DNA from 2 places in the Bradyrhizobium japonicum USDA 6 genome. Region 1 is predicted to be linked to the other one. Evidence: riboswitches for the same ligand, from Rfam matches in the RefSeq annotation. Region 1 holds a riboswitch; the other holds the start of a gene.

Region 1 (15,305 bases):
CGCGATCTCGCCGAAGAAGGTGCCGTCGGCGAGCCGCACCTGCTGGCTCGGCAGCGCGATCTCGACCTCGCCCGCGGTGATGAAATACATCGACGAAGCGGCATCGCCACGGCGGACCAATATCTCGCCCTGCTCGATGGTGCGCGCCCTGAGCAGCCGCATGATGTCGGCGATCTCCGCGGCGGACAGGTGCGAGAACAGCGGCACCCGCGCCAGCATGCCCCAGGTGACGACGAAATCGCGCCGCCTCACCTCTTCGGCAAAGGCGCTCGAGATGATCGCGACCGGCAGCGCGATCATGGCAAAGCCTGAGATGATCGCGAACACCGAGACGAACTTGCCGAGCGGCGTCACCGGCACGACGTCGCCATAACCGACGGTGCCGAGCGTCACGATCGCCCACCACATCGCATCCGGAATCGTGCCGAGCTTGTTAGGCTGCACATCACGCTCGATGGCGTAGAGCAGCGAGGCGAAGGTCAGTACCACACCGATCAGGATGACGATGCAGCCGATCAGCGCACGCCGCTCGGCATGGATGGCCGCGAGCAGCGAGCGCATCGCCGGCGAATAACGGATCAGCTTGAAGAACGGCAGCACGCCCAGCCCGGCCAGCGTCGCGTGCCGGCCTGTGGCCAGCACGATCGCGGCCGGCAGGAACGCCATGAGGTCGATGATGCCGAGCGCGGAAAAGGCATAAGAGAGCCGGTCAGACAGCGCGGAGCCGTTGCGCTGGGTGTGCCCCGCCACGGTCCACAGCCGCGCCAGATATTCGAGCGCGAACACGATGACGGCGAGGACGGCGACCGCGCTGAACAGCGTGCCGAACCGCGCGTCGAGCTCCGGTACCGAGGCGAGGATCATCGCGACCACGTCGAGCACGATGACGCCGATGATCACCTGGATGAAGCGCGACCCGATCGAGTAGGCGAGCGGATCGTGCTCCAACAATTCGTACAGGCGATCCCTTAGGTTGGGATCGGCCGGGCCACGTCCTCGCGGAACGAGGCGCATGGCCGTTTACGCGCCTGCCATCGCTTTTTCGATCGCCGCGAGCGCCTCGGGCGCCTTGGCGCCATCGGGGCCGCCGGCCTGCGCCATGTCGGGCCGGCCGCCGCCGCCCTTGCCGCCGAGCGCCTCGGAAGCGACGCGCACGAGATTCACGGCATTGAAGCGCGCGGTGAGATCGGCGGTGACGCCGACCACGATTCCGGCCTTGCCGTCCTCGGTGACGCCGACGATGGCGACCACGCCGGAGCCGATCTGCTTCTTGCCGTCGTCCGCAAGGCTCTTGAGATCCTTCATCTCGATGCCTTCGACCGCGCGCGCCATCAGCTTGACGTCGCCGACCTCGCGCACGCCTGCGGCTGCGCCGTTCCCGACGGACGTACCGCCGCCCATCGCGAGCTTCTTGCGGGCGTCGGAGAGCTCGCGCTCGAGCTTCTTGCGCTCCTCCATCAGGGCTGTGATGCGCGCCGGCACGTCGTCGACCGAGGTGCGCAGCTCGTTGGCCGCGGTCTTCGCCAGCGCCATGGTCTCGTTGGCGTGCCGGCGTGCGTAATTGCCGGTCAGCGCCTCGATGCGGCGCACGCCGGAGGCGACCGCGCTCTCGCCCGTCAGCGTGATCAGGCCGATGTCGCCGGTGCGCTTCACATGGGTGCCGCCGCAGAGCTCGACCGACCAGCCGAGCGCGTTGGCGCCGCGTTCCCGCGCGGTCCGGCCCATCGAGACGACACGGACCTCGTCGCCGTATTTCTCGCCGAACAGGGCGCGCGCCCCGGCCTCGCGGGCCTCGTCGACGCCCATGACGCGCGTGGTGACCTCGTCGTTCTCCAGCACCACGTCGTTGGCGATGTCCTCGACGCGGGCGAGCTCTTCCGCCGTGATCGGCTTCGGATGCACGAAGTCGAAGCGCAGACGATCGGGCGCGACCATCGAGCCGCGCTGGGCGATGTGATCACCGAGCACCTGACGCAGCGCCTCGTGGATGAGATGCGTCGCCGAATGATGCGCGCGGATCGAGGAGCGTCTGCCGTGATCGACCTCGAGCTGGAGCGCGGTGCCGAGCTTCAGCTCGCCGCTCTCCACGATGCCGACGTGAACGAAGAGATCGCCGAGCTTCTTCTGCGTATCGGTGACGCGGAACTTGACGCCGCCCTCGCCGCTGAGCAAGCCGGTGTCGCCGACCTGGCCGCCGGACTCAGCGTAGAACGGCGTCTGGTTGAGCACGATCGCGCCGGTCTCGCCGGGCTTGAGGCTGGAGGCTTCCTGGCCGTCCTTCACCAGCGCGGAGACCACGCCTTCGGCGCTCTCGGTCTCATAGCCCAGGAATTCGGTGGCTCCGAGCTTCTCGCGCAGCGGGAACCAGATCGCTTCGGAGGCCGCCTCGCCCGAACCCTTCCAGGACTCGCGTGCCTTGGCCTTCTGCCGCTCCATCGCGTCGGTAAACGAAGCTTGGTCGACGCTGATGCCGCGCGACTTCAGCGCGTCCTGGGTCAGATCCAGCGGGAAGCCGTAGGTGTCGTACAGCGTGAAGGCGACGTCGCCGTCGAACATGTCGCCCTTCTTCAACGACGCGCTCTTCTCGTCGAGGATCGCAAGGCCGCGGGTCAGCGTCTTGCGGAAGCGGGTTTCTTCCAGCCGCAGCGTTTCCTCGATCAGGTTTTCCGCGCGCATCAGCTCGGGATAGGCCTGGCCCATCTCGCGGACCAGCGCCCAGACCAGGCGATGCATCAGCGGCTCCTTGGCCCCTAACAGCTGCGCATGGCGCATCGCGCGGCGCATGATCCGGCGCAGCACGTAGCCACGGCCCTCGTTCGACGGCAGCACGCCGTCGGAGACGAGGAAGGCCGAGGAGCGCAGATGGTCGGCGATGACGCGGAACGAGGCCACCGTCTGTTCGTTCGGCCCGCTGCCAAGCGCGGACGACGTCGCATCGATCAGGTGGCGGAACAGGTCGGTCTCGAACACGCTGTCGACGCCCTGCATGACGCTGGCCATGCGCTCCAGCCCCATGCCGGTGTCGATCGAGGGACGCGGCAGATCCACGCGCTCCTCCTTCGTCACCTGCTCGTATTGCATGAAGACGAGGTTCCAGAATTCGAGGAAGCGGTCGCCGTCCTCTTCCGGCGAGCCCGGAGGTCCGCCCCAGATATGGTCGCCCCGGTCGATGAAGATCTCCGAGCACGGCCCGCACGGCCCGGTGTCGCCCATCGCCCAGAAATTGTCCGAGGTCGGGATGCGGATGATGCGGTCGTCGGAGAAGCCCGCGATCTTCTTCCATAGGCCGGCCGCCTCGTCGTCGGTGTGGTAGACGGTGACGAGCAGCTTGTCTTTCTTGAGCCCGAACTCCCGCGTGATCAGGGTCCAGGCCAGCTCGATCGCGCGCTCCTTGAAATAGTCGCCGAACGAGAAATTGCCGAGCATCTCGAAGAAGGTGAGATGGCGCGCGGTGTAGCCGACATTGTCGAGGTCATTGTGCTTGCCGCCGGCGCGCACGCATTTCTGCGACGTGGTGGCGCGCTGATAGGGCCGCTTCTCGACGCCGGTGAAGACGTTCTTGAACTGCACCATGCCGGCATTGGTGAACATCAACGTGGGATCGTTGCGCGGCACCAATGGCGAGGACGACACGATCTCGTGGCCGTTCTCGGCAAAGAAGTTCAGAAAGGTCGACCTGATCTCGTTGACGCCGCTCATGTTCATCCAATCGGGTGTGCTTGGACCCGCTGATTTGCCATCCAAACCGGGCATTTGGGCTGATATCTGCGGGTCAAAGCGCTTTTAGACAAGGCCAGCTGCGCTGTCCAGAAACTGTGCAAGGAGATCAGTGAGTTGCCGCAGGCGCGCAATCCCGTTTGCAATCCCGTTGAAAGCCGTCAGGTGCGCGTTGACAGGCTTGGCCGGCCTGTGGTCTGTACCCATCTGTATCGTACGGCCACGTCGGGAGAGACCGGCTTTGGTGCCGGCGCCGAAGGAGCAACCGCCCCGGAAACTCTCAGGCAAAAGGACCGCGTGGCTTTGACGACATCTGGAAAGAGGCGCCGACGGGCATAACACCCGGACAGCGTCCGCCGACGGGATAATACTCTCAGGCACAGCGACAGATGGGGCTTCGACTGGTTGCTACCGGGGAATCGTCCCCGGGGAACCGCCGAGGGCCCCGTAATGCTTGCGCGCGACGACCAAGATTCCCTCAAACGTACGCCCCTTCACGGGCTTCACGTCTCCCTCGGCGGCAAGATGGTGCCGTTCGCGGGCTATGACATGCCCGTGCAGTACCCTGCGGGCGTCCTAAAAGAGCACCTCCATACCCGTTCCTCCGCCGGCCTGTTCGACGTCTCCCATATGGGCCAGCTCGCGCTTCGGCCGAAGTCGGGCAAGGTCGAGGACGCCGCCCGCGCGCTGGAACGGCTGGTGCCGCAGGATATCGTGGCGATTGCCCCGGGCCGGCAGCGCTACGCCCAGTTCACCAATCCGGACGGCGGCATTCTCGACGATCTGATGGTCGCCAATTTCGGCGATCACCTGTTCCTGGTCGTCAACGCGGCCTGCAAGGACGCGGACGAGGCGCATCTGCGCGCGCATCTCTCGGACGACTGCATCATCGATTCGCTTCAAGACCGCGCCCTGATCGCGCTGCAGGGCCCGAAGGCGGAAGCCGCACTGGCGCAATTGTGTGCAGAGGCGCCCGCCATGAAGTTCATGGATGCCGGTCCGCACAAGGTCGCCGGCCTCGACTGCTTCGTCTCGCGCTCCGGCTACACCGGCGAGGACGGGTTCGAGATTTCGGTCCCCGCCACGCACGCCGAGCACCTCGCCAGGACGCTGCTTGAAAACCCCGACGTGATGCCGATCGGCCTTGGCGCCCGCGACAGTTTGCGGCTGGAAGGCGGGCTCTGCCTCTACGGACACGACATCGACACCACGACCACGCCGGTCGAGGCGGCGCTGGAATGGTCGGTGCAGAAGAGCCGCCGCAGCGGCGGCGCCCGCGCCGGCGGCTTTCCCGGCGCCGAGACGATTCTTGCCTATTTCGACAACGGCGCCTCCCGCCGCCGCGTCGGGCTGCGCACGGAAGGCCGCGCGCCGGTGCGCGAGGGCGCGCTGCTGTTTGCGGATGCCGCGGGCGGCGAGCCGATCGGAAAGGTCACCTCGGGCGGTTTCGGCCCGAGCCTGAACGCGCCGGTCGCGATGGGCTATGTGCCCACGGCATCGAGCGCGCTCGATACAAAGCTCTTCGCCGAGGTGCGCGGCCAGCGGCTGCCGCTGACGGTCGCCGCCATGCCCTTCGTGAAAAACACCTACAAACGCTGAGGACTGAGAAAATGACCACGACGCTGTACACCTCCGACCATGAATGGCTCGCCATCGACGGCGATGTCGCCACCGTCGGGATCACCGACTACGCGCAGTCGCAGCTCGGCGACGTCGTATTCGTCGAGTTGCCGAAGGTCGGCCGCAGCCTGAAGAAGGCGGAAGCCGCCGCCGTCGTGGAATCGGTGAAGGCCGCCTCCGACGTCTACGCGCCTGTCACGGGCGAGGTGCTCGAGACCAACGACGCGCTCGCCGCCGAACCCGCGCTGGTGAACTCGGACGCGCAAGGCAAGGCGTGGTTCTTCAAGGTCAGGATGGCCGACAAGAGCGAGCTCGGCGGCCTCATGGATGAAGCCGCTTACAAGGCCCACACGGCTTAAGGACGATGGAGCAAGCGATGACCGCGCACCGCAAATCCAGCGGCGAGACCGCCGCCACCTTCGTTCGCCGCCACATCGGCCCGTCGGCGCGCGACGTCACCGCAATGCTGGAGGCCGTCGGTGCCAAGAGCGTCGACGCCCTGATGGCGGAGACGCTGCCGGCCTCGATCCGGCAGACCGCTCCGCTCGATCTCGGCAAGCCCTTGAGCGAGACCGAGGCGATCGCGCACATGGCCGAGCTCGCGCGAGAGAACCAGGTCTTCACCTCGCTGATCGGCCAGGGCTATTCCGGCACGATCCTGCCCGCGGTGATCCAGCGCAACATCCTGGAGAGCCCGGCCTGGTACACCGCTTACACGCCCTACCAGCCCGAGATCAGCCAGGGCCGGCTGGAGGCGCTGCTCAACTTCCAGACCATGATCTGCGATCTCACCGGGCTCGACGTCGCCAACGCCTCGCTGCTGGATGAAGCGACCGCTGCGGCCGAAGCGATGGCGCTCGCGGAGCGGCACTCGCGGGTGGAAGCCAAGGCCTTCTTCGTCGACAAGGACGTGCATCCTCAGACGTTAGCCGTGATGCGCACTCGCGCCGAGCCGCTGGGCTGGACCCTGATCGTCGGCGACCCCCTCGCCGATCTCGACAAGGCCGACGTGCTTGGCGCGCTGCTGCAATATCCGGGCAGTTCCGGCGCCGTGCGCGACCTCAGGCCTGCGATCGCGGCCTTGAAGGCCAAGGGCGCGCTCGCGATCGTTGCCGCAGATCTGCTGGCGCTGACGCTGCTCGCCTCGCCCGGCGAGTTAGGGGCCGACATCGCGATCGGCTCGGCGCAGCGCTTTGGCGTGCCGATGGGCTATGGCGGGCCGCACGCCGCTTACATGGCGGTGCGCGATGCGCTGAAGCGCTCGCTGCCCGGCCGCATCGTCGGCCTCTCCGTGGACTCGCGCGGGATGCCCGCCTATCGCCTCGCGCTGCAGACCCGCGAGCAGCACATCCGCCGCGAGAAGGCGACCTCCAACATCTGCACCGCGCAGGTGCTGCTCGCCGTGATCGCCTCGATGTATGCCGTCTATCACGGCCCCGAGGGGCTTGCGCAGATCGCGCGCAACGTGCATCGCCGCGCCGCCGTGCTCGCTAGCGGCTTGCGCAAGCTCGGCTTTGCGCCGCAGTCGGATAACTTCTTCGACACGCTCAGCGTGGACGCCGGTGCCCAGCGCGCCGAGATCGTCGGGCGCGCGGCCGCCGAGAAGATCAACCTCGGCGTTGGCGAAACCGCGCTGCGCATCGCGCTCGACGAGACCACGACGCCGACAACTGTCGAAGCGGTCTGGCGCGCGTTCGGCGGCACGCTAGTCTATGCCGAGATCGACGCTTCGACGCGCGAGGCGCTGCCGGAGGCGCTGAAGCGCACCACCGCCTTCCTCACCCATCCCGTCTTCCACGCGCATCGCTCGGAGACCGAGATGCTGCGCTACATGCGCAAGCTCTCGGACCGCGACCTCGCGCTCGACCGCGCCATGATCCCGCTCGGCTCGTGCACGATGAAGCTGAACGCGACCACCGAGATGATGCCGCTGACCTGGCCGGAATTCGGCTCGCTGCATCCGTTCGTGCCGCGCGAGCAGGCACGCGGCTATCACGCGCTGTTCGCGCGGCTGGAAAAGTGGCTGTGCGACATCACCGGCTACGACGCGATCTCGCTACAGCCGAACTCGGGCGCGCAAGGCGAATATGCCGGGCTGCTCGCGATCCGCGGCTATCATGCCGCGCGCGGAGAGACGCACCGGAAAATCTGCCTGATCCCCTCTTCCGCCCACGGCACCAACCCGGCTTCGGCCGCGATGGTCGGCATGGATGTGGTCGTGGTGGCCTGCGAGAAGAACGGCGACGTCGACGTCAATGATCTTCGCGCCAAGGCGGAGAAGCATTCGAACGATCTCGCCGCGGTCATGATCACCTATCCCTCGACGCATGGCGTGTTCGAGGAGCACATTCGCGAGATCTGCGACATCGTGCACGGCCATGGCGGCCAGGTGTATCTCGACGGCGCCAACCTCAATGCGCAGGTCGGCCTGAGCAGGCCCGGCGATTACGGCGCCGATGTCAGCCATCTCAACCTGCACAAGACCTTCTGCATCCCGCATGGCGGCGGCGGCCCCGGCATGGGCCCGATCGGTGTCAAGGCGCATCTTGCGCCTTTCCTGCCAAGTCATCCTGAAAATCGTCACCCGGCGACGCAAGCCGAAGCTCCGGTCGGTCCCGTCTCGGCCGCGCCGTTCGGTTCGGCGTCGATCCTGACCATCTCCTACATCTACATCCTGATGATGGGCGGCGAAGGCCTGAAGCGCGCCACCGAGATCGCGATCCTCAACGCCAACTACATCGCGGCAAGGCTCGATGCGCATTTCCCGGTGCTCTACAAGAACCACAACGGCCGCGTCGCGCATGAGTGCATCATTGATCCCCGACCGCTGAAGACGACGTCCGGTGTGACGGTGGACGACATCGCCAAGCGGCTGATCGACTACGGCTTCCACGCCCCGACCATGAGCTTCCCGGTGCCGGGCACGCTGATGATCGAGCCGACTGAATCGGAATCCAAGGCCGAGCTGGACCGCTTCTGCGACGCGATGATCGCGATCCGGAAGGAGATCGCGGACGTGGAAGGCGGCCGCTTCAAGATCGAGGCCTCGCCGCTGCGCCACGCCCCGCACACCGTGCACGACATCGCGGACGACGATTGGAAGCGCGCCTACACCCGCGCTGAGGGCTGCTTCCCCGCGGGCACCTCGCGCACCGACAAATATTGGTGCCCGGTCGGGCGCGTCGACAACGTCTATGGCGACCGCAACCTGGTGTGCTCGTGCCCGCCGGTGAGCGATTACGCGGAAGCGGCGGAGTAAGGGATCGTAGCTTCGTAGGGTGGGCAAAGCGGCTTGTCCGCCATAGCTCGAAGAGCGAAGGCGGAAGCGTGCCCACCACCTTTGTACGCGTTGGAATAGGGTGGGCACGGCGCTTGCGCGCCTTTGCCCACCCTACAGCCCCGAACGGTATCTAAGGCACCACCAGCGAACGCCTCCGCGCATCCCACCGCCAAAGCCGTTCGTTGGTGAGAAGCGTACCACCCCACCAGCGCCGAATCGGGTTGCGACGAAGGAAATCCTCCCGGCCTTCAAGGATCCCTCGGCCGAATTCGGTTAGCGACAGCCGGCTCCGGCGAAAGGCCGCGTTGCGACCTCGTCCATTGTCCGGGTCGAGCGTCGCCAGCTTGCCGTCCAAACCTGCAATGGCGGGCGTCGGGCCGAAAGCGAGTCCTTCGAGCAGCGCACCTAACTCCCACGGATCGAACACGCGTGTCTTGAGCGCGCCCGGTCGAAACAGCTGGTCGGTACGATTGTGTCCGCTCGCGATCAGTTCGAGAAGCCGCGCCTCGGTCGCCCCCAGTCCCGTCGTCGGCGACGGCAGTTCTGCGAGCAGGTCTTCCATGGCCGGCTTCAGGAAAGACAACTTGCCGAGCGGCCTGTCGAGCAGCCCGGAGCAGAGCTCGGGCGTCGGCGCGCGGTAGGCCTCCCAGGCCAGGCTCGCGATCTCGAAATCGCCTTCTTCAATATCGAGCTCCCGCACGTCACGATGACGAAGCTCTGTCGGATCTGCTCCACGCAGGTCGAAATCGACACGTCGTAATCTCAGACTCGATGCGATAGATGGCTCGGAACGCAGATAGTCGAGGATCCAGATCAATTGCAATTGACTGTTGGGTTCAGGATCGAACCACAGCTCGATCAACTCGACGCCGTAAGTCTCGCAGAACCAGAGTAGTGCACCTTCCCGATCCAGGCGCTGAACATAGGGCAGTTGGCGGACGCAATCAGACCAGATGATCTCTTCGAAAATTCTGAGCGCGCGTCCACCTAGATAGCCATTGAGGTGTTCAGCCGACGGAAGTGGCCCCGAAACGAAGCGAAAGATGAACGGCACGACCATGTCGGCGCGATCCTCATGGGCAAGACCGACGCCGGACGAACTGGTCAGGATCACGCGTTTCATCGCGAACGCCCCCCCAAAACGAAGCGGGCACTGACGACGTCGGCAACTCAACGTCCTCAGCGCCCGCTCCTCGCGAAAACTCTTCGCGCTAGGTCTTACTCGTCCGCCGGCTCCTCGCCGTCGGCGTCGCGCTCGGGCGTGCCGGCCAAAATCTGCTCGGCGATCAGGCCGGAGTTCTGGCGGATCGAGGTCTCGATCTTGGCGGTGATGTCGGGGTTGGCCTTCAAAAACGCCTTCGAATTCTCGCGGCCCTGGCCGAGGCGCTGACTGTCATAGGAGAACCAGGCACCGGACTTTTCGACGATGCCGGCCTTGACGCCGAGATCGAGGATCTCGCCCATCTTGGAGACGCCCTCGCCGTACATGATGTCGAATTCGACCTGCTTGAAGGGCGGCGCCAGCTTGTTCTTCACCACCTTGACGCGCGTGGTGTTGCCGACCACTTCATCGCGCTCCTTGATCGCGCCGATGCGGCGGATGTCGAGACGGACGGAGGCATAGAATTTCAGCGCGTTGCCGCCGGTCGTGGTTTCCGGCGAGCCGTACATCACACCGATCTTCATGCGGATCTGGTTGATGAAGATCACCATGGTGTTGGATTTGTTGATGGAGGCCGTCAGCTTGCGCAGCGCCTGGCTCATCAGACGGGCCTGGAGACCCGGCAGCGCATCGCCCATCTCGCCCTCGAGCTCGGCCTTCGGCACCAGCGCCGCGACCGAATCGACCACCAGCACGTCCACCGCACCCGAGCGCACCAGCGTATCGCAGATTTCCAGCGCCTGCTCGCCCGTGTCCGGCTGCGAAATCAGGAGCTCGTCGATGTTGACGCCCAGCTTGCGCGCATAGACCGGGTCGAGCGCGTGCTCGGCGTCGATGAAGGCGCAGATTCCGCCCTTCTTCTGCGCTTCCGCCACCGTGTGCAGCGCCAGCGTGGTCTTGCCCGAGGATTCCGGCCCGTAGATTTCCACAACGCGTCCCTTCGGCAGACCACCGATCCCGAGCGCGATGTCGAGCCCGAGGGAGCCCGAGGACACCGCCTCGACATCCATCGACCGGTCGTTCTTGCCGAGCTTCATCACCGAGCCCTTGCCGAACTGGCGCTCGATCTGGGAGAGCGCGGCGGCCAGAGCTTTACTCTTGTCCATGGAGGATCCTTCGACGATACGCAGGGCAGTGTTGGACATTGGGTCGTGCTCCTTATGGCGAGGATTCGGGTGCGGGACAAACGATTGGCGCGGCGGGTCATCGATAAAAGCAATGTACCCTATTTGTTCCAGGTTCGCAATATGTTCTTTCGCGGGTTTTGGTGCTGTCTGTATTTAACCCCAAGTGTCCTAAGCTGAATTTGTAAGTGTCCTAATTCGTTCTCGAATAGCCACAACCTGTTCATGCACTCTTTGGATTAACCCGTTTGAGGTGTGGCAACTGACAGGACACAACCGTGCAACCTACAAATTCGCTTTTAGGTTGTTTGGGAGAACAAAGTAAGGCCGCCTCAGTTGGCGGCCTCTTTCATAGATCCATTTCGAGCTGCCCGCCGGGTGCAGAGCGTGAAGCCCTCGTTAGGAAGGCCCGCCAAGCCGACGTGGCGCCAGGTCGCCGGGCTTGCAGCCTCCGAGGTGAGGCCATGATCGAACAGCCCCACGTCAATCCGTATTCACTCCAAGCGCGTATCTGCCTTGGCATTGCAGCCTTTCGCGCCGCACTGTTTGTCGCGGCGCTGTTCATGGGTATGCAGTAGGGCCGCCGCAAGAGGCCCCCGGGCAAATCAACCTATCTGTTCGAGGGCGCCGACCTGCGCCACGTTGATTGAGCGTTGGCCTGTAAGCCGCCGCCCGGCGCAGTGCTGTAGTGTCCTGATTCCTTCCGCGAGAGTCGGTTATCGAACAGACCGCTTCGCGCTTATCAGCCAAGGTTGACGACATCCGGGATTTTGCAATTCCTCCCGGGGCTGGAACAACGTCGCCCGCCTTATTGCAAGCGGGCGACGTTGTTGTTTGTCGAGTGTCCTAATCTGCCATCTCGGGGCTACGATTGGTGTATCCGCGAGCGGAACGTCGCCGTCATAAATCCGCAATCCCTAGCGAATCTTTTGGGGTGTCTGGCCTGTCTGAGGATGGTGCCGCTCGTCGTTGACGGGAGTCCGGGTGATGACGGAAAACACGCAGCAGCAGGCGGACGGGCGCAATCGGCTATTGGAAGCCGCCACGCAGGAAATGATCAAATTCGAACACAAGGAAAATGAGTTCCGCAGGCGAGATCGCGAGGCGCGCGCGGCGGAGCTTCGTCTGCCTCTGGATAAGATCAACGTCCACTGAGCGGCGCCGACAATTTCACACGACTGTCATGGCACGTTCCTAGCATTGTCACGCGACGGGGGTCCGGCGCGCGGCTCTCCGTCCAACCTCGGCCTAGACCACCAGATGGGCGGAGAGCTCGCCGACCTCCCGAACCATCGCGATCGCGGCCGTTGCAGGCGGTAGCCTAGCCCCTCTCCCCTCTGAGGTGTCCCGCAACGTGACATAAAACCTTGGCACAGGTTGTGCACACTCATCATCACCGGGGTTTTGCATCCACCTCTCCGGGGCTGGAAAGCCGCCGCCCGCGCGACATTTAAGCGGGCGGCGTTTTTATTGATGTCGCAATCCGACAGCCCCGCTGTCCTAATTCGAGCAGCATCCGGATTTTGGTACCGGCCTGCTTCCGACCTCCCTGGTCCAAGGCGAATTTTTGAAGCGGCTTGATTTTGAAAGTTCACTTTGGAACTGAAGGTGGCCCGTCGGCATACTAAGTTCACTGGAACTCAAACCCTGCGGTTAGGACCCGTAAGACGAGGTTGTGTCATGGAGCGCCGACGGTTCAAGCAGACTCAATCCCTCGAACAACGCCTTGCCCAAGAAGCCGAACGTCTGAGAGAGCAAGCCAGGAAGCTTCCCGCCGGGGCTGAGCGCGAAACCCTGCTACGCAAAGCGCGCCAAGCCGAGACCGGCTCGCACATGAGCGAGTGGCTGACATCGCCAGGGCTTCAGCCGCCAAAGCCGCTTCAGCCGCCAAAGCCGGCCTAGAAGCAGACGGCGCCTGAGCGGTCGCGTTGCCAGCATAGATCCGGATTCGCCCCGGCGTAGTCATTCGCGTTGGCGACACCAACGCTTGAGGATGAAGGTTTTCCAAATTCTGCGGGTGTCCCGATGAACCTTGGCACGAGACGTGCTGACATAATGATATCGGGATTTTGCAGTTTCCCTCCCGGGGCTGGTAAGCCGCCGTCCGCGCTTCATTTAAGCGGACGGCGTTCTTGCTTCCGAAGCCCAACAAGCAACCTGTCCTGACTTGATGCTGCGAGTGTCCTAATTGGGACAGCACCCGGGTTTGGGCACCCGCCTGTTTCCGACCTCACTGTCCGATTTTGAAACGAGCCGCAGCCGGATTTGAAGTCGTTCAATTGTCGCGAGGTGAGACAGCACGTCGCGGCAGGACGCAGTCACCTCCATCTGTCACCGAACGGCCCTCGGCATCTACCGGTGATTGAGAACGCCATCACGCTCGCGCCTCGCTTCCCGCTGGAAAGGAGCAACGCGGCAGAGCTTCGCGCAATCCTTCGGGCGCTCCGCAAGAAACTGAACCAACGCCGCCTCGATTGGCCGCTCCTATCTTGATCCGTCATCGCGTTGGTGCAGCTGCTGCAGCGGCAGAAACCGAGGGGAACCAAAAATACTCTTTCACCAAGGCGGACCAGCGGCCGCTTCGAAACGTCGCGGCCTGCGGCAACAAAGTTCATGCGAATGGACGATGACCGCGTCGGGATCGTCTCCCTAGCATTCACGCGCCTCGTTCGCTCGGTTCGATTCAAGATGCTCTGCGAACAGGCGCAAGCCGAAGAAGGGTCTGCCACTTCCAGCCACGACCGCTTCGATCAACGAGGTACGATGAATGGATCAATTGTACGCCGAGCGGTTCGATAGCTCCCGGAGTTCGGAACACCGCCCATTCATTTCGGTGGCAATACCCACCTTCCGCCGACCGGAGATGGTGCGCCGTGCGATTGAAAGCGTGCTGCAGCAGGAGCACGCCGACTGGGAAATGGTGATCAGCGACGACGAAGGTCCAGAGGGCGCGACTTGGAGCATCCTGTCCGAGCACGCGCGGAGCGACCCGCGCATTCGCGTTATCGAGAACCACCGCGGCCGGGGCCAGGTTGAGAATACCAACAACGCGATGCTCGCATGTCGCGGCGACTGGATCAAAGTGCTGCACGACGACGACTGGCTCACGCCAGGATCGCTTGCGACTTTTGCGGAATTGGCGAGAACGTATCCCACCGCTGCGTTCATGACCTCCACATCTCATCTCGTCCAGGACAGCGGCATAAAGTACCGGCGAGGACGCCAAATTTATCTGTATTCGGGCCAGCAGTGCCTGACTGATCTCTATCTGGCGGGCAAGACCCGATTGCTTGGGATTGTCCCGTCGACCCTGCTGATCAACGGCAAGGTCATCCGGTCCGGTTGCCTGATGCGAAATTACAAGTCGATCAGTTGGGGCGTGGACCAACTGTTCTTTCTCGATCTCGCCTGCCAGGGCGACATGGTGGCGATCGACGACGGTCTTGTGTTCTACGACACGACCAACCATGCGAGCATCACGGCGTTGGGATCGTTCCCTCAGATTGACCAGGAGACCGTCGAACTCAAGCACCTCGCCTGGAGCCTTCTGGAGGATAAGCGCGGACTTCCCGATCCTGAAACGATGGTGCGTGCATTGCGGGTTGCCCGGCTGCGCACACGGATCCTTCAGCAGCCCTTGAGCGCAACGATCCGCGATGCGGTTCAAATCTTGCGCCCCTCGGTCTTGAAGGCGGCCAACCTGGCGATCCGAGCCTGGGCGCGTGCACCGGGTGCGATTGCAACCTTACCGGGGATCGCTCATTGCACGGATTTCCTGTGAGATCATTTGGCAGTTCCGGTGTCAGAGTTGCCAACAGCTGCGTTTGGGACACCGAGACAGGTGACCTAAAGTATGCCGACGATCCGCGGGAGATCATCCGGAAGCTTCGCAAGATCAATTAAAGGCCCCGGTTGGCGGCCCATGCGAAGGCCGCAGCAGGGTCCGCCGTGGCCCATCGGTCGCGGGAATTCTTGGCAATGCGGCGGACTTGACTGCCGCGCGCCCGCATAGACACCGGGCGCAGCTGTTTCGATGATCGCCAGGCGCTTGCGCGCTCGGCCGGAGACCATCCGACCGATGCCACCTGTCCGAATGAAAACTCGCTCAGGCAAATGCGCACGTCCCCGTCGTCTGCAAATCGAAGACGATAGAGAAACCGTGCCGCCCTCGAGATGCATTTGCGCATGCGAATCGGGTCAGGAAAATTTGGTAATTATGTGCTGAAACGAACAGAGCCGCGGTGAGGGGCGACTAAACTCGGATTCGCTTGGTCTTTGCCAAGGGCCAAGCATCCCCGAGCGGCCCCGGCCTTCCCCCTATCAAGCCCCACCGGCCGGGGCCGTCTTCACGGACGAGCCTGTTTCCTGGCGTCGCTACCTTTGATTTCGGGAGTGACCCGTT
Region 2 (15,305 bases), 160 kb from region 1:
CGGGATTGAACTTTCCGGACGTGCTGATGGCGGCCGGCGAATATCAACTCAAGCCGGAGCTGCCGTTTACGCCCGGCATGGAGGCCGCCGGCGACGTCACCGAGGTGGGCGCGGAGGCAAGCGGCGTGTCCGTCGGCGACAAGGTCATCGTGAAGATGCGTCATGGCGCCTTCACCGATGAAGCGGTGGTGACGCCCTCGCAGCTCACGCTGATGCCGTCGACGTTCGACTATGCGGAAGCCGCGACCTATCTCGCCGGCCACGGCACCGCCTATCACGCGCTGATCGATCGCGGCCGGGTCATGCCGGGCGAGGTGTTGCTGGTGCATGGTGCCGGCGGCGGCGTGGGCCTTGCCGCGGTCGAGATCGGCAAGATGCTGGGCGCGACCGTGATCGCGACCGCCTCCAGCGACGAGAAGCTCACGATTGCGAAATCGCGCGGCGCCGACCATCTCGTGCGCTACGATCGCGAACCGTTTCGCGATGCCGTGAAGCGCATCACCGACGGCCGTGGCGCCGACGTCGTGTTCGATCCCGTCGGCGGCGAGGTGTTCGAGAACTCGATGCGCTGCATCGCCTGGGGCGCGCGGCTACTGGTGATCGGCTTTACCGGTGGCATCGGCTCGGCGAAGACAAACCTCTTGCTGATCAAGGGCGCCAGCGTGCTCGGCGTGCGTGCGGGGGAGGCGGTACGGAAGAATCCCACGCTCGGCGAGGTGCGGCTCAAGGCGCTGCTGCAATGGGCGGAGGAGGGGAAGCTGCGCCCGAATATCTCGCACCGCCTGCCGCTGCAGGATTACGCGAAGGCGATGCGGCTGTTGATCGACCGCAAGGCGATCGGGCGCGTGGCGCTTGTGATGGATTGACGGTGTCATGCCCCGCGACCCGGCTAGGCCAAGGCTTCGCCGGGGCTGAGGTCCAGGGCCGCCGAAGCTTTAGCGTAGGCGGCAGGCGGGGCATCCAGTAATCACCAGCGATCGTGATAATGCCCGCTGGTGGAATACTGGATCACCCGCCTTCGCGGGTGATGACAGCGGGGAAGGAGGCGACGCGCCGCCTCACTTGTACTCCCGCTCGCTCCACCACGGAAAATAATCCGGCATATCGCTCGACACCTTGTTCTTGAACTGCGCCGGACGCTTCTCCAGGAACGACACCACGCCTTCCTTGACGTCGTCCGAGCGGCCGCGCGTATAGATGCCGCGGCTGTCGACCTTGTGGGCTTCCATGGGATCGTCGGCGCCCATCATGCGCCACATCATCTGGCGGATCAGCGCCACCGACACCGGCGCGGTCTTGGCGGCGAATTCCTTGGCCAGCGCTCGGGCGGTCGGCAAAAGATCATCGGGAGCTACGACCTTGCTGACGAGGCGGCCGGCGAGCGCTTCCTGGGCCGGGAAGACGCGGCCGGAATAGCACCATTCCAGCGCCTGCGAGATGCCGACGATGCGCGGCAGGAACCAGCTCGAGGCGGCCTCCGGCACGATGCCACGCTGGGAGAACACGAAGCCGAAGCGCGCGGCATCGGAGGCGATGCGGATGTCCATCGCGAGCTGCATGGTGACGCCGATGCCGACCGCAGGGCCGTTCACGGCGGCGATGACGGGCTTCAGGCACTTGAAGATGCGCAGCGTCACCTGACCGCCGCCGTCGCGCACCTGCGGGTCGCTGTAATCGACCTTGCCGTCCGCGAAACGCTTCACCGGCCCGCGCCGCGCATCGCGATCGAACGTGTCGGCACCCGACGACAGATCGGCGCCTGCGCAAAAACCGCGGCCGGCGCCGGTGACGATGATGGCGCGGACGTCGTCGTCCTTGTCGGCGGCGTCGAACGCGTCGATCAGCTCGGCCTGCATCTGCGCGTTGAAGGCATTGAGCTTGTCGGGCCGGTTCAGCGTGATGGTGAGGATCTGCTCGGCGACCTCGTATTTGATGGTCTCATACGCCATGGTGGTTTCCTTCCTTTAGTTTTTCGCTGCGCAGATGGCAGAGGGCTTTGAGTTTTCGTTTACCCTCCCCTGGAGGAGGGTCGATCGCGCGAAGCGCGAGCGGGGTGGGGTGATCTCTTCACATGGGCACTATTGGACGCGGAGGGACCGCCACCCCACCCCGTCTCACATTTCGCCGCGCTCAATGTGAGCCGACCCTCCCCCTCCAGGGGAAGGTAAGCAAGAGTCTCTGCATGCTGCCTGTCTCAACTCATTCGGGCTTGCGCCTAAAGGGCGCGCTTCCCGGGATGACGAGAGCGACTTAAGTCGCCGGCGGGCTCGGCCAGGGCTTCTGCGCGCCGCGCAGGCCCTCGAAAGCCTTGGCCATGCCGAGCACGCCGATATCGTCGAAGCGGCGGCCGACGATCTGCACGCCGATGGGAAAGCCGTTGGCGTCGAAGCCGCCATTGACGGAAACCGCGGGGTTTTCCGACATATTCCACGGCACGGTATAGCAGATGTGTTCGAACGGCCTCATGGGATCGTTGGTGGGTGAAGCCCAGTCCGCCGGGTAGTTCACGTTCGGCGCGGTCGGCGAGATCACATAGTCGAGCTCGCAGAACAGCTTTGACGCAGCCGCGCGGATCGCCATGGTCTGGTTGAATCCGCGGATAACATCCACGCCCGAGAGCTTTGCGCCGGATGCGCCCCATTTGAAGATGTAGGGCAGCACCTTTGCCTGTTCGGCCGGCGTCAGCTTGGCCAGATCATCCCACATCCGCGCGCGCCAGAAATTGTCGAGGCCGTCGAGCATCTCGCGGGTGAGGATGCCGTCAACTTCCGTGACGACAGCACCGGCGGATTCGAACGCCTTTGCGGTTTTCACCGCGACCTCGCGAACCGGCTTTTCCGCCGGCAGGCCAACGCCGGCATCGAGCATCAGGCCGATCCGCAACTTGCGCGGAGATTTTTCCAGCCCCTTCCAGTTCAGAGGCTCCGCCGGCAGGCTCATGCCGTCGCGCCGGTCGGGCTTCGCGATCACGCTCATCATCAGCGCGCAATCGTCGACCGTGCGTGTCATGGGACCGGCGACACGGCCGACATAGGCGGGATCGATCGGCACCCGGCCGAAGCTGGGCTTCAATCCGACGAGGCCGCACCAGCCCGCGGGCAGGCGCACCGAGCCGCCGATATCGGTGCCGAGATGCAGCGGGCCATATCCGGCCGCAGCGGCAGCGCCAGCACCGGCGCTGGAACCGCCGGGATTCTTGGAGAGGTCCCAGGGATTGCGCGCCAGCGCGTGGAAGCTGGAGAGCCCCGAGGACAGCATGCCGTAATCGGGCATGGTGGTTTTTGCGAAGATGATCGCGCCGGCCTCGCGCAAACGCGCGGCGGGCGGGGCGTCTTTCTCGGCCGGCACGAGCTTCACGCTCGCAGCGCCGAGCGGCACGGGCACGCCCTTGGTCGCGATGTTGTCCTTTACAGTGACTGGCACGCCGTCGAGCGCGCCTGATGGCTCGCCCCCGTTCCAGCGCGCGGTTGAGGCCTTCGCGGCCTCGCGCGCGCTGTCGGGATCGAACGCGTAGAGCGCCTTGAGATGCGGTTCCCACGCAGCGACGTGCGCAAGCACGTCCTCCAGCACCTCGCTCGGCGAGAACTGCTTGGCCCGATAGCCCGCGATCAGATCGACCGCGGAGAGATCGTGCAACGAGGTGACGGCCTCTTCGACGCTCTTTTTGTGCATTGCTAACCTACCGGCATGCGCGTTTCGATGATCCGGGCGAACATGCTGGCGCCGATCGGCAGGATCTTGTCGTCGAGCACGAAGCCGGGATTGTGCACGGGCACCGAGCCGTCGTGGCCGATCCAGAAATAGGCGCCGGGAATGGTTTGCAGCATGTCGGCGAAATCCTCGCTGCCCATCTTCGGCTGGGCGCGGGTGATCACCTTGGCGGGGTTGACGACGGTGCGCGCGACCTCCTCGACGACCTTGGACTGCTCGACCTGGTTGATCAGCACGCCGAAAGTGTCGCGGATGTCGGCTTCGATCACGCATTGATAGGCGCTCGCGATGCCGGCGCAGATCGTGCGGATGCGTTCGGCGATCAGGGCGCGAACTTCATCCGAGAAGGTGCGGATGGTGCCGCAGAGATGGGCCTCGCCGGGAATGACGTTGTAGGCGGAACCGGCGTGAATCTGCGTGATCGAGATGACGGCGGCCTGCAGCGGCTCGACGTTGCGGCTGACGATGGTCTGGATCGCCTGTGCCAGCGTGGTCGCGATGATCACCGCGTCCTTGGAGCGTTCGGGCATCGCGCCATGCGCGCCGTAGCCGGTGATGCGCAGGTCGAAGAAGTCGGCGCTGGCCATCGCCGGGCCAGGCAGGATCGCGATCTCGCCGAGGTTTAGGTCGGGCGCGTTGTGCAGGCCGTAGAGCTCGTCGCAGGGAAACTTCTCGAACAGCCCGTCCTTAATCATCGCGCGGGCGCCGCCGAGGCCTTCCTCGGCCGGCTGGAAGATCAGGTGCACGGTGCCGTCGAAATTTTTGGTCTCGGCGAGGTAGCGCGCGGTGCCGAGCAGCATCGTAGTGTGGCCGTCATGGCCGCAGCCGTGGAAGCGGCCGGGGATTTTCGAACTCCATTTCAGATTGGTGTTCTCTTCCATCGGCAGGGCGTCCATGTCGGCGCGCAGGCCGATGCGCTTGCTGCCCGAACCCTTGCCCTTGATGACGCCGATCACGCCGGTGCCGCCGAGACCGCGGTGCACCTCGATGCCCCAGCTCTTCAGCTTGTCGGCAACGATGCCGGAGGTGCGCACTTCCTCGAAGCCGATCTCGGGATGGGCGTGGAGGTCGCGCCTGATAGCAGTGAGTTCGTCGGCAAAGCCGTCGATGCGGTCGATCGTGGGCATGTGTCCTGTCCGGTTAGCGTGATGGGGGAATGAAAACGGGGCCGTTCGGCTTGATGCGGACGCCCGGCCGCAGGCGCGTCCAGGGCAGGGTGGCAGTGTCGGCCGGCATCGCGCCGGGTGCGGCGCAGATCATCAGCTTTTCCGCGATCGGCTCGAAATCGGCGCGGAAGTGCACCGAGCTCTTGTTGACCAGAATCTTCTGCGCGGTCGGCTCGATGCCGACATAGCGGTACATCGCCTGATCGGCGAGCTGCGCCTTGTGCGAGGAGACGACGACGCGGACGTCGCCGACGCGCAGGCATGCTGAGGGACCCATCTCCATCTCGCGGCCACCGTAGTAGGGGCCGGGCGCGATGAAGCGGCCGTCGGAGAGCTTTTCGACGATGAAGGTCTCGCGATAGGGCTCGTCGCCGGGAATGCCGGACTTGCCGCCGAGCGACAGCGTCACGGTGGCGCCGACGCCGGCCGCATGCGCGGCCTTGGCCGAGGCCGGATCGTAGATCACGCCGGTCGCGGCGCTCGCCTTGTTGCGTACCAGCGCGCGCAGCATGCCGGTGGTGTCGGAATCACCGCCGGCGCCGGGATTGTCCTGGGTGTCGGCGATGATGATTGGCTTGCTCGCGCCCTTGGCGAGTTCCATCGCATGGCGCACGCCGTCGTCGGGCGACCAGATCTTGCCGTCGAAATCGTCCTCGTGGCTTTCGATCAGTTTGACGATCGCATCGGCCGCGCGGTCGGCATCGGCCTGCGTCTTGCCATAGGCGAACACGCTCGGGCCGCAGTCGCGGAAATCGGCGGCGGGGAAGCCGGGCGCGAAGGACAGCGTCGGAACGGCCTCGCTCTCCAGCGCGGCAAGTTTTTCGTAGATGCCCTTGGTGGGAAAGTCATTGGTGCATTGCCAGCTGATCGCGATCAGGAACGGCAATTGGCGAAACGACTTTGCAAAGCGTTGTTTGGTCTGCAGCAGCAGGGCGAGGTGCCTTGCGGAGGCGCGGCCGGTCTCGGCCATGTCGACATGCGGATAGGTGCGGTAGGCGATCAGCGCATCCGCGTGTTCCATCATCTCGGGCGTGACGTTGGCGTGCAGGTCGAGGCTGGCAACCAGCGGAACGTCCTTGCCTATGACGCGGCGCACGCGCGCCAAGATCTCGCCTTCGCCGTCGTCGAGATGCTCGGTCACCATCGCGCCATGCAGATCAAGATAGACCGCATCGAGCGGGCCGGCGGCGGCGATACCGTCGACCATCACCTTCACGATACGCTCGAAGGCGTCCCTGGTGACATGCGCCGACGGACTTGCGCCGCAGGCGATCGTCGGAATGAGGTTCCAGCCATTCGCTTCGGCGCTGTCGACGAAGCCGGCGAGGCCGACATTGATGCGGCGCATCACCTTCAGCACGTCGGCGCCTTCCGTCATGGCCGGCCAGCCGCCGCCATGCTGGAAGTCCGCGAAAGTCGCCTTCGTCGGGGCGAACGTGTTGGTCTCGTGCAGGAAGCCGCCGACGGCGATACGTGTCATCAATTCTGGTCCAGCGTTTGAAAGTGCGCGACGTTAGCCTTGGCCTTGCGGAGAGGGCAAGGTGAGAAGCAATCGCGCCACGCATAGGGTCAGATCGTTTTGGGAATGCTGCTCCGCCGTCATTCCGGGGCGCGCCACTTGGCGCGAGCCCGGAATCCATGGTGCTGCAGAGTTTGCCGTTCGATGGATTCCGGGCTCATCGCTTCGCGATGCCCCGGAATGACGACTGGGAGAGTTAAGCCGTGGCAGCCACGCCTTCCGACACCGGGCGGAAGTTCGCAAAATCCCAGCCGCGGCCCGGTGCGGCCTCCAGCAGCGCCCTGGTGTAGGCTTCCTTCGGATGCGTCAACACCTCGGCGGCCAGGCCCTGTTCGACGACACGGCCGTGCTGCATCACCACGACCTCGTCGCAGATCTGGGCTGCGACGCGCAGATCGTGGGTGATGAACAGGATGGCGATGCCGAGCCGGTTCTGGATCTCGTCGAGCAGTTCCAGCACCTGCGCCTGAACCGAGACGTCGAGTGCCGACACCGCTTCGTCCGCGACCAGCACGTCGGGGTCGAGCGCGAGCGCACGCGCAATGGCGATACGCTGGCGCTGGCCGCCGGAGAACTGGTGCGGATAGCGCGTCACTGCGTCCGCGGGCAGGCCGACGAGCTCGAGCAGTTCGCGCGCCCGCTTCATCGCATCGGCATGCGAGGTGCCGTAATTGATCGGGCCTTCCGCGATGCTCTCGCCGACGGTAATGCGCGGGTTGAGCGAGCGATAGGGATCCTGGAACACGATCTGGATCTTCTGACGGTGCGGCTGGAGCAGGCGGCGCGAAATGTCGGCGATCTCGCGGCCGGCAAGGCGCACGCCGCCGGAGGTCGGATCGATCAGGCGCACGATGCACCGCGCGACCGTCGACTTGCCCGAGCCGCTCTCACCGACGATGCCGAGCGTGCGGCCCTTGCGCAGCGTCAGCGTGACCTTGTCGGCGGCGACGACCTCGCGGCCCTTGCCGAAGAAGGCGCGCTCCTTATAGACCTTGCCGAGCTCGTTGGCCTCCAGCACCACCGGCTCCTTGGTCTCGGGTCGCGCCGCGCGCGGCACCAGGCTCGGCACCGCAGAAAGCAAATTGCGGGTGTACTCCATGGTCGGGTTGCGCAGCACGGTCTCGAGCGGACCGGTCTCGACCAGCCGGCCCTGCCGCATCACAGCGACGCGGTCGGCGATCTCGGCCACCACGCCCATGTCGTGGGTGATGAACAGGACGGCCGTGCCGTGATCGCGCTGGAGGTCGCGGATCAGCGTCAGGATCTGCTTTTGCGTGGTGACGTCGAGCGCGGTGGTCGGCTCGTCGGCGATCAGCAGCTTCGGCTCCAGCACCAGCGCCATCGCAATCATGATGCGCTGGCGCTGGCCGCCGGACAGGCGATGCGGATAGGAGGCGAAGATGCGCTCGACCTGCGGCAGGCGGACCTGCTCCATCATGTCGAGAATGCGCTTCTTCCGCGCCTTGGCGTCGAGATCGGTGTGGGCGCGCAGGACCTCGTCGATCTGGCGGCCGACCGGCACCACCGGATTGAGCGCGGTCATCGGCTCCTGGAAGATCATCGCCATCTGCGTCGCGCGGAGCTGGCGCAGGCGGCGATCGGTCGCGGTGAGAATCTCTTCGCCGACCAGCTTGACGCTGCCGCCGGTCGGAACCAGCGTGCCCTTCGGCAGCAGGCCCATCGTGGTGAGCGAGGTCACCGACTTGCCCGAGCCGCTTTCGCCGACGAGACACAGTGTCTCGCCCTTGTGCACCTGGATCGAGATGCCGTCGATGATGTTGGCCCCCTTCGGTTTCTTGCCGACGGAGACGACGAGGTTGTTGATGTCGAGGACTGGGTTGGTCATCACTTGATCCGTCATCACTTGCCCTCCCGCTGCTTCATGCGGGGATCGAGGGCGTCGCGGGCGGCGTCGCCGATCAAATTGATGCTGAGGATGGCGATCGAAAGCAGCAGGCCCGGCCAGAAGATCAGCGTCGGCTTGAGCTGAAAATACTGGCGGCCCTCGGCCATGATGTTGCCCCAGGTCGGCGTCTCCGGCGAGATGCCGGCGCCGAGGAAGGAGAGGATGGCCTCGGTCAGGATCGCGGAGGCGCAGACATAGGTGCCCTGGACGATCAGCGGCGCGATCGTGTTCGGCATCAGATGGCGCCACATGATCTTCGGCAGGCTGGAGCCGACCGAGATCGCGGCTTCCACATAGGGCTCCTCGCGCGCGGACAGCACGACCGAGCGCACCAGGCGCGCCACGCGCGGTATTTCGGGGATGGTGATCGCGACCAGCACGGTCCAGATGCTGGCGCCGGACAGCGACACCACGGCGATCGCGAGCAGGATGCTCGGCATCGCCATGAGGCCGTCCATGACGCGCATCAGGACGGCATCGACCAGCTTGAAGAAGCCGGAGACGAGGCCGATCGCAAGGCCGATGGCGATCGCCAGGATCGCCGAGCCGATGCCGATCAGGAGCGAGATGCGGCCGCCATAGATCACGCGCGACAAGAGGTCACGGCCATAGGCGTCGGTGCCGAGCAGGAACTGCGCCGAGGCCGGCTTCAGCCGCTGCGAAGGCGCAAGCTGGACCGGATCGTGCGGCGCGATCAGCGGCGCCAGGATCGAGACCAGCACGATCAGCGCGAGCAAGATCGTGGCCGCCGCGATGATCGGCGTCGAGGTGAGGAATCCGAAACGCGGCCGCAACGGCGACGTGATCGGAATGGATGACTGGGGAAGGCTATCGACGGACATTTTTGTTGGTATCCTTAGCCCTAGTACCGGATCCGGGGATCGAGCAGCGTGTAGGCGACGTCGATCAGGAGATTGACGACGACATAGATCAGCGACGTCAGCAGGATCATCGCCTGGATGACCGGATAGTCGCGCGCCAGCACCGCGTCCACCGTGAGGCGGCCGATGCCGGGGATGTTGAACACGCTCTCGGTGACGACGACGCCGGAGATCAGCAGCGCAAAGCCGGTGCCGATCACGGTAATGACGGGCACGGCCGCGTTGCGCAGCGCATGGCGCATCATCACGGCGACCTCGTTGATGCCCTTGGCGCGGGCGGTGCGGACGTAGTCCTCGCCGAGCACGTCGAGCATCGCCGCGCGCGTCATGCGCGCGATCAGCGCGATGTAGATGAAGGAGAGCGCGCAGGTCGGCAGGATGATGCGCTCGAAGAACGGTCCAAAGCCGTTGAAGATGCTGCGGAAGCCCTGCACCGGCACCCAGCGCAGGTCGATCGCGAAGACCTCGATCAGGAGATAGCCGACCACGAACACGGGCACGGAGAAGCCGAGCACGGAGAGGCCCATCACGAAACGGTCGATCCAGGTGCCGTGCTTCCATGCCGCGATGACGCCCAGGGGCACGGCGACGATCACGGCGAGAATGATCGTCGAGAGCGCGATCGAGATCGACGGCTCGACGCGCTGGCTGATCATCTTCATGACCGGCAGGTTGGAGATCAGCGACGTCCCGAGATCGCCGTGCAGCAGCTTGTTCACCCAGGTGATGAATTGCACGATCAGCGGCTCGTTGAGGCCGAGCGAGTCGCGGATGCGTTCAAGCCGTTCCGGTGTAGCGTTATCGCCGGCGAGAATTGCGGCGGGATCGCCCGGCGTCAGCCGCAGCAGCAGGAAGACGAACAGCGCGACGACGCCCATCACGGGCACCGCGGCCAGAACGCGGCGAATGAGATAACCTAGCATGCACCTATCTCCGGCTGCGGAACTTGTGGGGCCGGGAGGCCCCCGTGGAATCGGTTCTGTCTATCATGCACGCCTGTCACTCGGGCTGGAAAGCCGGCCGGAGAAGCCGACGTTTCGGGGCAAATTGTGTGCCAAGGGCAGGGCGGTCGCAAGAGGCCGCCGAGCCTCCGATATCGACCACTCAGGATGCATGGCGGAACTCGCGCTCAACCCTGAGTGACGGTGCGGTCGGCGGTGCGTTGAGCCCGCGCCAGCCGTCGATGGTTCCGGCAATCATCTGCGCGGTCGCGGCCGACAAGGTCCAGCCGAGATGGCCGTGGCCGGTGTTGAAGAACACGCCCGGCATCCGTCCTGCGCGCACCACGGGCATCATGTTCGGCATCATCGGCCGCAGCCCGGCCCAGGGCACGACCTTGGACGTTTCGACGCCGGGGAAGTTGTTGCGCACCCAGTCGACCAGCGGCTGCACGCGGTCCGCGCGGATGTCGCGGTTGAAGTCGTTGAATTCGGCGGTGCCTGCGACGCGGAAGCGATCGGCGCCGAGCCGGCTGGTGACGATCTTGGCCGCTTCGTCGAGCAAACTCACGGTCGGCGTCGCATTGCGGCTTGTGGCAGTGTCGAGTTGCACGGTGATCGAGTAGCCCTTCACCGGATAGACGTTGACGCGCTCGTCGAGGAGGGCGGCGAAGTGACGGCTGGCCACGCCGGCGCAGATCACGACGCCATCCGCCTTCAGCATGCCGCGCGCGGATGCGACAGTGTCACTGGCCGAAAGATCAGCCCAGCCGATGACGAAGCCGCCACCTGCCTGGGCAATGGAATCGATGTTGGCTTCGTGGATAAAGGTCGCGCCGCGCCGCTTGCAGGATTCCGCAAGTCCGCGCGTGAACTTGTGGATATCGCCGGTCGCATCCGAAGGCGTGTAGAAGCCGCCAAAATAGTCCTTACGCAGCGTCGGCTCGATGGCGCGGATCTCCTCCGGCGTCACCGGGCGGCGATCGAGCCCGCCTTCCTTCAATAGCGCATTGACCTGCAGGCCGGATTCAAAACCCTTCCTGTCGTGATAGATGTGGAGAATGCCGCGGCGTTCGAGATCGAAGTCGATCCCTTCGCGCTCCGCGATCTCGAACAGATGCTTGCGGGCTTCGATCGCGAGCCGCGTGGTCTGAACCGTGTTGGCGCGGTAGTTGCCGAGATTGGCGACGAACTCGCTCATCCACGAATATTTGTGCCAGTTCGGCCGCGGGTTCATCAGCAGCGGCGCATCGCGCCGGAACATCCAGCGCAGGCCTTTCAGGATCGTTGCGGTGCTGTTCCACACCTCGGCATTGCTGGCGGAGAGCTGTCCGCCATTGGCGAAGGACGTCTCCATTGCGGCGTAGCGGTGCTTGTCGAGCACCGTCACCTTGTATCCGCGTTCGAGCAAGGCATAGGCGGTCGTTACGCCGGTGATGCCGGCGCCGATGATGGCGATATGGGTCATGGCAGGTGTGGGGCTCCCGTGAGTTAGGATAGGCTAACCGCCGGCCAAAGGCCGTTGGCGGCGCCCCATCTGTCACGGTTACCTGAGAGCTTGATCCGTTGCGGGCCTCGACGAGGTCAGCTCCGGACTATCCCCTTCGGTGGACGTCACGACGTTGAGATCGTGTCGTCTCTCTCCAGATCGTCCTGACGATACGGTCCTTTTGCCTGAGAGTTTCCGGGGCGGTTGCTCCGTCGGCGCCGCAACGAAAGCCTGAACTCTCGTCGCGATCTCTCCCGCATCGTCGCGTGGACAATCGAGCAGTACGATGCGCCTCATTTTTAGACAAGGCTAAATTTCAACCGCGACTGCCAATGCATTGTGCAGTGCGAAGTTGGTTCAATTTACTCCAGCGTCGCGAGCAAACCGGCCATCAGGCGGCCGCGCTCGACCAGGCTGTCGACCTCGATGAACTCCTCCAGCGTGTGGCCATTGCCGCCGCGCACGCCGAGGCCGTCGAGTGTCGGGATACCCATCGCACCGGTGAAATTGCCGTCGGAGCCGCCGCCGGAGCTCGCATGCGGCAGCTCAGTGCCGAGCGATTTGGCGATGCCGCGCGCCTTTTCATACAGCGCCATGGTACCGGCATCGGGCTCCCATACGGGGCGCGTGACGCCGCGCGTCACCTTGAACGTGACATCATTGGTCGTGCCCGACAGCGCCAGCATCCGCTCGACGCCGCGATCGAGATCGGCCTGGCGCTTGGCCATGGACAGCGCCTCGCCGGTGGCAGTCGTGGCAACGCAATTGACCCATTGTCCGCCATGCACGACGCCAACCGAGAAAGTGCAGTCCTCCGTCGTCATCGCGTCGATGGCGAGGATCTGCCGCGCCATCTCGCGGATCGCCGAGCGTCCGGCCGACAATGTCGCGCCGGCATGGCTCGGTCGGCCCGTCGCTTCCAGATTGAAGCGCGCGATGGCGTAACGTCCGGTGGTCACACCGTTGTCGGCGCGGCCCGGTTCGGGCACCAGCACATATTTGTTCCGCGCGGCTTCCGCCTCGATGATGTCCCGCGTCGAGGGCGTGCCGACTTCCTCGTCGGGCGTAAACAGCACGGTGATCGGCAGCGGCGTGGTGAAGGAGGCGCGCGCCAGCTGCCGGATCGCTTCCAGCGAGAGATAATTGCCGCCCTTCATGTCGTAGATGCCGGGGCCGTAGCACTTGTTGCCCTCGTGCCGCCATTTCAGCTTCTCGATGGTGCCGACCGGGTGGACGGTATCCATGTGGCCGGCGATCAGGATGCCCGGCTCGCCCTGTTTCGGATGCGGGAAGCGCGCGCGGATCACTCCGCCGAAGCCCTGTCGGCCGCCGATGCGTTCGATCGTCGCACCCATGATCGCCATATCCCGCGCTGCGATATCGAGCATGCGGTCGACGGCGCCCGCGTCCCAGGTCGGGCTCTCGCATTCCACCCAGGTGCGCAGGCCCTGGAGCATCGCCTCGGAATCGAAGGGAAGATTGGCTGGATTCATCTTAATGTCTCTCAGGCTTGAAAGATGGAACGCGCATTGCATTGGCGTGGACAGGACTGGCGGAAAGCGTTGTAGAGCCAAACCGATCTTTGTGGAGCCCGTGAGCGCGCCGCTTGGGGCTGCAGCGAAACCGGATTGACGCGCTCAGCACTGTCTGCAAGTCTCGAAAGACAAAGGCATCGCATGAGGTTAGTTCGCCTAAAGAACGAACCGAATGCTCAACCAATAACCTGCCTTTGAACAGTTTCACGTCAGGAGAAACTTTTATGTTGAGCTTGATGCGCCGGGGCGTCGCGCGTTCGCCTCCACACTTGCGCTATCGGTCGTTGCGCTTTCGACGGCGATGGCCTCGCCGGTACTTGCCGCCGCCAGCAAGACCATCACCGCGGTGATGCATTCGGATCTGCGCATCATCGATCCGATTTTCACCACCGCCTACATCACGCGTGACCATGGCTACATGGTCTACGACACCCTGATCGCGACGGACTCGAACTTCAAGATCCAGCCGCAGATGGCGGACTGGAAGATCTCCGACGACAAGCTCACCTACACCTTCACGCTGCGCGACGGCCTGAAGTGGCACGACGGTACGCCGGTGACGGCGGAAGACTGCGCCGCTTCGCTGAAGCGCTGGGCCGCGGTCGACGGCATGGGCCAGCAGATGATGCAGTTTACTGCGAGCATCGAGGCGACCGACCCCAAGACGATCACGCTGAAGCTGAAGGAGCCCTACGGCCTCGTGCTCGAATCCATCGGCAAGCCGTCCTCGCGCGTCGCCTTCATGATGCCCAAGCGTCTTGCCGAAACGCCGCCGGACAAGCAGATCCCCGAGCAGATCGGCTCCGGCCCGTTCAAGTTCGTGCAGGGCGAATTCCAGCCCGGCGTGAAGGCGGTCTACGTCAAGAACACTGACTACGTTCCGCGCAAGGAGGCGTCGAGCTGGACTGCCGGAGGCAAGTTGGTCAAGGTCGATCGCGTCGAATGGATCACCATGCCGGATGCGCAGACCGCGGTGAACGCGCTGCAATCGGGCGACATCGACTTCATGGAAGTGCCGCCGTGGGATCTGCTGCCCGTGCTTGAAGGCAATGCCGACCTCAAGGTCGAGACGCTGAACAAGTTCGGCTACCAGACCCTTGGGCGCATGAACTTCCTCTATCCGCCCTTCGACAATCCGAAGATCCGCCGTGCCGCACTTCTGGCGATGAACCAGAAGGACGTGCTCGACGCGCTCGTCGGCAATCCCAAATACTACAAGATCTGCGGTGCGTTCTTCATCTGCGATACGCCGTTCGCGACCGACGTCGGCTCGGAATCGCTGGTCAAGGGCAACGGCATGGTGGAAGCCAAGAAGGCGCTCGCCGAGTCCGGCTATGACGGTACGCCCGTCGTGGTCATGGTGCCCGGCGACGTCGTGACGCTGAAGGCGCAGCCGACGGTCGCGGTGCAGTTGCTCCGCGAGGCCGGCTTCAAGGTCGATGCGCAGGCGACCGACTGGCAGACGGTGGTCAGCCGGCGCGCCAGCCAGAAGCCTCCGAAGGAGGGCGGCTGGAACATGTTCTTCACCAACTGGGTCAGCGCCGATGTGTCCAACCCGATCGCCAATCTGTCGATCGGCGGCCAGGGCAAGAAGGGCTGGTTCGGCTGGGCGGAAAACGCCAAGATCGAGAAGCTCAAGGACGACTTCGTCCGCGCCGCCTCGCTCGACGATCAGAAGAAGATCGCGGCCGAGATCCAGAAGGAAGCCTATGACCAGGTGATCTACGTGCCGCTCGGCCAGTATCTGGCGCCGAGCGCATGGCGGAAGTCGCTCACCGGCGTGCTCGATGGCCCGGCGACACCGTTGTTCTGGAATATCGACAAGACCGAGTAAGGCGAGGGCGCCCCAGCGCGCCTTCCCCGATCGTTACGCGGCGTCGCTGTCATCAGCGGCGCCGTTTTCGTTTGTCAGCCTCGCGTCAGCTTTTAACTCTTCTAGTGTCCAATCATTGCTATTTGTTTCTGACTTGAAATAGATGTGCGCAGCTCGCACATCACTTTCCTTCCCGTATTGTTTCCGTGCCGATTGATTTTGCACTCCAGGCGATGGCCGAACGGTCCGATCGCGCGCCGGCCCGATGGCGCCGGCCGTTCCTGCGTTGGCTCGACGGCGTCGAGACGGGCTGGGCCGTTCCGCTCCTCATTGTGTGCTTCGTCGCG

What was found. A riboswitch is a leader RNA that binds a small molecule or an ion and turns the genes downstream of it on or off. The one in region 1 is predicted to bind glycine.
Region 2: it holds a riboswitch for glycine, as region 1 does, so the genes downstream of both, BJ6T_RS19930 (D-amino acid dehydrogenase) here and gcvT (glycine cleavage system aminomethyltransferase GcvT) in region 1, are expected to answer to the same signal.

The regions. Positions count from the first base shown of each region.
Region 1 covers NC_017249.1:4,098,407-4,113,711, reverse strand. Annotated here, with positions in the region: gene BJ6T_RS19135 (cyclic nucleotide-gated ion channel) at 1-1,014, opposite strand, end outside; gene alaS (alanine--tRNA ligase) at 1,021-3,699, opposite strand; glycine riboswitch at 3,934-4,022, shown strand; gene gcvT (glycine cleavage system aminomethyltransferase GcvT) at 4,168-5,316, shown strand; gene gcvH (glycine cleavage system protein GcvH) at 5,328-5,696, shown strand; gene gcvP (aminomethyl-transferring glycine dehydrogenase) at 5,714-8,596, shown strand; gene BJ6T_RS19110 (hypothetical protein) at 8,748-9,740, opposite strand; gene recA (recombinase RecA) at 9,836-10,924, opposite strand; gene BJ6T_RS47285 (hypothetical protein) at 11,891-12,058, shown strand; gene BJ6T_RS48440 (hypothetical protein) at 12,584-12,805, shown strand; gene BJ6T_RS19100 (glycosyltransferase family 2 protein) at 13,671-14,684, shown strand.
Region 2 covers NC_017249.1:4,255,808-4,271,112, forward strand. Annotated here, with positions in the region: gene BJ6T_RS19890 (NADPH:quinone oxidoreductase family protein) at 1-866, shown strand, start outside; gene BJ6T_RS19895 (crotonase/enoyl-CoA hydratase family protein) at 1,059-1,949, opposite strand; gene BJ6T_RS19900 (amidase) at 2,251-3,672, opposite strand; gene BJ6T_RS19905 (M20 aminoacylase family protein) at 3,675-4,838, opposite strand; gene BJ6T_RS19910 (M81 family metallopeptidase) at 4,852-6,357, opposite strand; gene BJ6T_RS19915 (ABC transporter ATP-binding protein) at 6,593-8,242, opposite strand; gene BJ6T_RS19920 (ABC transporter permease) at 8,257-9,144, opposite strand; gene BJ6T_RS19925 (ABC transporter permease) at 9,165-10,106, opposite strand; gene BJ6T_RS19930 (D-amino acid dehydrogenase) at 10,288-11,589, opposite strand; glycine riboswitch at 11,657-11,770, opposite strand; glycine riboswitch at 11,774-11,877, opposite strand; gene BJ6T_RS19935 (M20/M25/M40 family metallo-hydrolase) at 11,973-13,103, opposite strand; gene BJ6T_RS19940 (ABC transporter substrate-binding protein) at 13,447-14,979, shown strand; gene BJ6T_RS19945 (glycosyltransferase family 39 protein) at 15,192-15,305, shown strand, end outside.